Regions from separate parts of the Pseudoxanthomonas japonensis genome, predicted to be linked through region 1. Evidence: predicted binding sites of a transcription regulator. Region 1 holds the regulator's gene; the other holds the start of a gene.
The links. Region 1 encodes FliA, which starts transcription of late flagellar genes. Its sites were predicted from a motif close to TAAAGTTTNNCNNNCNNNGGCCGATAA; they were not measured.
Positions count from the first base shown of each region.

Region 2: a site for FliA is predicted at 1,542-1,568, ahead of ACGHX3_RS05730 (GGDEF domain-containing protein). Genes of this name have one in related genera too.

Region 1 is NZ_CP171632.1:2,393,440-2,396,809, forward strand. It holds gene flhF (flagellar biosynthesis protein FlhF) at 1-827, shown strand, start outside; gene ACGHX3_RS11015 (MinD/ParA family protein) at 817-1,695, shown strand; gene ACGHX3_RS11020 (RNA polymerase sigma factor FliA) at 1,692-2,444, shown strand; gene ACGHX3_RS11025 (chemotaxis response regulator CheY) at 2,649-3,029, shown strand; gene ACGHX3_RS11030 (protein phosphatase CheZ) at 3,029-3,370, shown strand, end outside.
Region 2 is NZ_CP171632.1:1,263,878-1,267,247, reverse strand. It holds gene rpsB (30S ribosomal protein S2) at 1-330, shown strand, start outside; gene tsf (translation elongation factor Ts) at 550-1,428, shown strand; gene ACGHX3_RS05730 (GGDEF domain-containing protein) at 1,646-3,136, shown strand; gene ACGHX3_RS05725 (AIM24 family protein) at 3,155-3,370, opposite strand, start outside.

The DNA of each region.
Region 1 (3,370 bases):
CCGACGAGCGCCTGCGCGGCTCGCCGGTGCGCATGCAGGCGATGGAACTGATGGAGGATTACGGCTTCGACGCCGGCATCACCCGCGACATCGCCCTGCAGATCCCCGCCGACACCGAACTGCACCGCGGCCGCGGCCTGATGCTGGGCCTGCTGTCGAAGAAGCTGCCGGTGCTCGACACCGACCTGCTGGAGACCGGCGGCGTCATCGCCCTGGTCGGCCCGACGGGCGCCGGCAAGACCACCACCATCGCCAAGCTGGCGGCCTGCTTCGCGCAGCGCCACAACGCCCGCGATGTGGCGCTGGTCACCACCGACACCGTACGCGTCGGTGGCCGCGAACAGCTGCACGGCTACGGCCGCCAGCTCGGCATCGCGGTGCACGAGGCCGACAGCGCGCAGACCCTGGCGCTGGTGCTGGAACGCCTGCGCGACTACAAGCTGGTGCTGATCGACACCGCTGGCCTCGGTCAGCGCGACCGCAACCTGGTCGGCCAGCTCAACTGGCTGCGCGCGTCGGGCCAGGTCAAGACGCTGCTGTGCCTGCCGGCCAATTCGCACTTCTCCGACCTGGACGAAGTGGTCCGCCGCTTCAGCACCGTGCAGCCGCAAGGCGTGGTGCTGACCAAGCTGGACGAGACCGGTCGCCTGGGCAGCGCACTGAGCGTGGTCGTCGACCACCAGTTGCCGATGACCTGGGTGACCGATGGTCAGCGCGTCCCCGACGACCTCCACCGCGCCAACAGCGCCCACCTCGTGCTGCGGCTGGACCAGCTGCGCCGCGAAGCCGACGAACCCTGCTCCACCGAGGCCACCCATGTCGCCTGATCACCCGCTGCAGACCAACCCCCGCAGCACCCCGCCGTTGCCCGGCGCGTTCCATCCCGTGCGCGTCGTCGCCGTCACCGGCGGCAAGGGCGGCGTGGGCAAGACCAACGTGTCGGTCAACCTCGCCGTGTCGCTGGCCGAAATGGGCAAGCGCACGCTGCTGATGGACGCCGACCTCGGCCTGGCCAACGTGGACGTACTGCTCGGCCTGTCGCCGAAGTTCACGCTGGCCGACCTGATCGCCGGCCGTTGCGGCCTGGAGGACGTGCTGCTGGAAGGCCCCGAGGGCGTGCTGGTGGTGCCGGCTTCGTCGGGCTTCCGCCACATGGCCGAACTGACGCCGGCCGAGCATGTCGGCCTGGTCAACGTGTTCTCCGAACTGCAACGCGCGCTCGATTTCATGGTGGTGGACACCGCCGCCGGCATCAGCGACAGCGTGCTGACCTTCTGCCAGGCCGCGCAGGACACCGTGGTGGTGGTCTGCGACGAGCCGGCCTCGATCACCGACGCCTACGCCCTGATCAAGGTGCTGGCGCGCGAGCGCGGCCTGGACCGCGTGCACGTCATCGCCAACATGGTCCGCGACCCCAACGAGGGCCGGAAGCTGTACGAGAAGCTCGCCCGCGTCTGCGAACGCTTCCTCGGCGATGTCGCCCTGCATTACCTGGGTGCGGTGCCGCAGGACGACTGGCTGCGCCGCGCCGTGCAGCGCCAGCAGCCCGTCGTGAAGGCCTACCCTGGCAGCCCGTCCGCCCGCGCCATCACCGACATCGCGCGCACCACCGCGCGCTGGCAACCGCCGGTGGGTGCGCGCGGCAACGTGGAGTTCTTCGTCGAACGCCTGATCCAGCGCGGGGTGGCCGCATGAACACCGCCGCCGCCCAGTACCGCGCCGTGCAACGCGCCAGCGCGAACGACTTCGTCACCCAGCACGCCGACCTCGTGCGCCGCATCGCCCACCACCTGGCGGCGCGCCTGCCGGCCAGCGTAGAAATCGACGACCTGGTGCAGGCCGGCATGATCGGCCTGCTGGAAGCCTCGCGCAGCTACGACGCCGAACAGGGCGCGTCGTTCGAGACCTATGCGTCGATCCGCATCCGCGGCTCGATGATCGACGAGATCCGCCGTGGCGACTGGGTGCCGCGCTCGGTGCACCGTCGCGCGCGCCAGGCCGCCGCCACCGTGCGCGAGATCGAACAACGCACCGGCCGCGCCGCCATCGCCACCGAGGTCGCCAGCGCGATGGAGATGCCGCTGCCCGAATACCTGCGCCTGATGGAAGACGCCGCGCGCGGCCAGGTGCTGAGCCTGGAATCGCACATCGACGACCACGGCGAACCGAACACCTCGCGTACCGGCGGCCCCTCGCCGCAGCAGAACCTCGAACGCAGCGAGTTCCGCCAGCAGCTGGTCAAGTGCATCGGCCAGCTGCCGGAGCGCGAGCAACTGGTGCTGTCGATGTACTACGAGCAGGAACTCAACCTGAAGGAGATCGGTGCGGTGCTCGGCGTCAGCGAATCGCGCGTGTGCCAGATCCACGGCCAGTCGATGGTGCGCCTGCGCGGTCGCCTGCAGGTGTTCGAGAAGGCCGACGCCGGCCTGGAAGACGATGAGTGAAGAGGCGGGGAATGGGGAATTGGGAATGGGGAACGGAGCCCTGCGTCGTCTGCAGGTCAGCGTTGCTCCGGACGCGACAACACCGCCCACCTTCCCATTCCCTATTCCCGATTCCCCGCTCCCTAAACCTTTCCCGCCCCCGGCCGATATCCCCACCAGTCCCACCGTCCACGCAACACCGGAGCCTCCGTGACCAACAAGAACATGCGCATCCTGATCGTGGACGACTTCTCCACCATGCGCCGCATCATCAAGAACCTGCTCAACGACCTCGGCTACACCAACACCGCCGAGGCCGACGACGGCACCACCGCGCTGACCGCGCTGGGCCAGGGCAGTTTCGATTTCGTGGTCACCGACTGGAACATGCCGGGAATGACCGGCATCGAACTGCTCAAGGCGATCCGCGCCGATGACCGCTTCAAGACGTTGCCGGTGCTGATGGTGACCGCCGAGGCCAAGCGCGAACAGATCATCGAGGCCGCGCAGAACGGCGTGAACGGCTACATCATCAAGCCGTTCACCGCGCAGACGCTGGAAGAGAAGCTGGGCAAGATCTTCGAACGCCTGGGAGCGGCCGCCTGATGAACGCCGTCGCCGACGCCACCAGTGCCCGCGCGGCGTTGGTGGAGAAACTTCAGAGCGCGCTCGACGCGCTGGAACACGGCGACGAAGCCGGCTGGCGCCGCGAACTGGATGCCATCGCCGCCTGGCGCACGCAGCCGATGATGCAGGGCCTGGGCCGCCTGGCCCGTGAGCTGGCGCAGACGCTGGGCGAACTGCCGCCGCCGGAAGCCGGCGAACTCGACGATGCCTGCGCGCGCCTGGACCATGTGGTCGAGATGACCGAGCAGGCCAGCCACAAGACCCTCGACCTGGCCGAACAGTGCCGTGGCTATGCCACCGAGCTGAAAGGCACCGCGCTG
Region 2 (3,370 bases), 1.1 Mb from region 1:
GACGCCCTGTTCGTCATCGACATCGGCCATGAAGACATCGCCATCAAGGAAGCCAAGAAGCTCGGCATCCCGGTGATCGCGGTGGTCGACTCGAACTACGACCCAGCCCTGGTCGACTACGCCATCCCCGGCAACGACGACGCCATCCGCGCCGTGCAGCTGTACGCCCGTGCCGCCGCCGACGCCGTGCTGGAAGGCAAGGCCGCCCAGCCGAACGCCGCCACCGTGCGCGAGGAAGAGTTCGCCGAAGGCGGCGACGACAAGGGTGCCCGTCGCGCCCCGGCCAAGAAGGCCGCCGGCAAGAAGTCCGACGAAGCCGCTGCCGAGTAATCCGGCTGCAACGCCGCCGCGCCATGCTGCGCGGCGGCCCATGTTGTTCCTTCTCCCCTCGGGAGAAGAGCCTGCCCCCGCGAAGGCGGGGGTGCCCGAAGGGCGGATGAGGGTACGGGAAGCAAGCTGGCGTTCAACACGTCGCACTCCTCCGGACCCTCACCCCAACTCCTCTCCCGACGGGAGAGGGGCTTTGCCAATCCAAACAGAGGTAATCCCGTGGAAATCACCGCTTCCCTGGTCAAGGAACTGCGCGAGCGCACCGGCGCCGGCATGATGGAGTGCAAGAAGGCGCTCACCGAGAACAACGCCGACATCGACGCCGCGGCCGAGTGGCTGCGCAAGTCGGGTCTGGCCAAGGCCGACAAGAAAGCCGACCGCGTCACCGCTGAAGGCCGCGTGGCCGTGGCCCAGGACGGCGGCAAGGCCGTGCTGGTCGAGATCAACTCCGAGACCGACTTCGTCGCCAAGGACGCCAACTTCATCGCCTTCACCGATGCCATCGCGCAGGCCGCGCTGACCTCCGGCGCCGCGGACGTGGAAGCGCTGAAGAGCGCCAAGCTGGCCTCGGGCGAGACCGTGGAGGAAGCCCGTGCCGCCGCCATCGCCAAGCTGGGCGAGAACATGCAGATCCGTCGCCTGGTCGCCATCGACAGCGCCAACAATGTCGCCGCCTACGTGCACGGCGGCAAGATCGGCGTGCTGGTCGAGGTCAAGGGCGGCGACGCCGAACTGGCCCGCGGCCTGGCGATGCATATCGCCGCGATGAACCCCCCGCACAACAAGGCCGCCGACGTGCCGGCCGAGTTCGTGGCGAAGGAGAAGGAAATCGAGCTGGCCAAGATGTCGGACAAGGACAAGGCCAAGCCGGCCGACATCCTGGAGAAGATCATCTCCGGCAAGATCAACAAGATCGTCAACGAAGTGACCCTGTACGGTCAGCCGTACGTGCTGGACAGCGACAAGTCGGTCGAGCAGGTGGTCAAGGCCGCCGGCGCCGACGTGGTCGGCTTCCAGCGCCTGGTGGTCGGCGAAGGCATCGAGAAGGTGGTGGAAGACTACGCCGCCGAAGTGATGAAGCAGGCCGGCCTGGCGTAAGCCGAGCCGCCTCCGCTTCACCGGAAAAAGCCGCGGGAAACCGCGGCTTTTTCTTTGCCTGCGGCACGCGCGGCCTGCGTCGTCGCGTCGCATGACCGCTCGTCGCCCGCACCTAAAGTTCGCCGTTCCCGCGCCGACATTGTTTACAAAGCTGACATTCGGTCACGCTTTGCTGGCATGCTGCCCGCCACTTTCCTTCAGCGTAGTGCGCACCCGGATGCGTCCCGAACTCGAATCCCAGCTCTCGAACTGCCGCAACCTGCCGAGCCCGCCGGGCGTGGCACTGCGCATCATCGAGCTTGCGCAGGACCCCGAGGTGGTGATGGCGACGGCAGCCGATGCGATCGGCCTGGATGCCGCCCTGAGTGCGCGCATGCTGCGCATCGCCAACTCCCCGCTTTACGCCAGCCGTCGCCGCGTGGAGAACCTGTCGCAGGCGCTGACAGTGCTCGGACTCAATGCCACGCTGACGCTGGCCCTGGGCTTCTCGCTGACACGCTGCGGCACAGGCACCCATCCGGTGGCGCAGGAGCGCGTCTGGCGCCGCAGCGTCATCGCCGCCCTCGCCTGCCGGCTGCTGGGCCAGCATGCCGGCCTGCGCAAGGCCGAGGAACTGATGCTGGCAGGCCTGCTGCAGGACATCGGCGTGCTCGCGTTGCTGGAAGTGCTGGGCGACGACTACGCGCAACTCGTCGAGCGCGCCGACGACAACGCGGCCCTGCTGGCCGCCGAGCGCGACCTGCTGGGCTGCGACCATGCCGCCGTCGGCGGCTGGCTGGCGCGGCAATGGAACCTGCCGGCCCTGCTGCGCGAAGCGATCATGGAGAGCGAGACGCCCGTCTCCGACACCACCTTCAACGCCTGCGTCGCGGTGTCGGGCCACGTGGCCGACATCTGGATCGCCGGCACCGACGAAGCGCGCACCGAGGAAGCGCACCGGCACGCCGCGCTGCAGGCCGCGACGCGACTCGGCCTGGACTATGCGGCCTTCCTCGCCCTGACCGAGGACATGCTCGCGGCCCTGCCCGAGGTCTGCACGATGTTCGACGTGCCGCCCGCGCCGCCCGCCCGCATCCAGGCATTGCTGGACCAGGCGCGCGAACTGCTGGTGGTGCGCAACCTGCGCGAGATCCAGGAAGCCGCACGCGCGCGAAAGGAAGCCGACGAGCACGAAGACCGCGCGCGCCGCCTGGCCGAGGAGGTCCGTCGTGATCCGCTGACCGGCGCCTACAACCGCAGCCAGCTGGAGGAAGTACTCGAGAAGGAATTCGATGCCGCCACGCGCCATGGCTGGCCGCTGTCGATCGCCTTCATCGACCTGGACGACTTCAAGCAGGTCAACGACCGCTGGGGCCACCTGGTCGGCGACGAGGTGCTGCGCAACTTCGCCAAGTCGCTGATGCGGCACGTACGCAGCAGCGACATCGTCGCCCGCTACGGCGGCGAGGAGTTTCTGGTGGTACTGCCCGGCATCAACGAGGAAGCCGCCGCGCACGTGGTGCGGCGCATCCTGTCCGAAGTGGCCGGCGCCGCCATGGCCCACGTCAACGGCCAGCCCCTGCACATCACCTTCTCCGCCGGCCTCGCCACGCAGGGCGCGCTGGAGCAGTTCCGCCACGTCGATGACCTGCTGCGTGCCGCCGACGAGGCGCTGTACGGCGCCAAGCGCGAAGGACGCAACCGCGTGTCGGTCGGCGCCAGCGCCTGATTCCGGTACGCGCCTCCGCTACTGGCGGGGCGCCAGCGCGACTTCCTCGTAGGGCTGCACGACCACCCAGCCCTCACCCGCGAACCGCAGCTGGATGCTTTCCCCGGACCCGCGGCCCAGCAGCGTGCCCAACGAGATGTCGGTGATGATTTCCGGCGTCAGGCCACCCGACCAGGCGACCGTCGCGTTGGGATCGGTGAACACCGGCCCGGTCTGCGCGTTCACCGGCAGCGT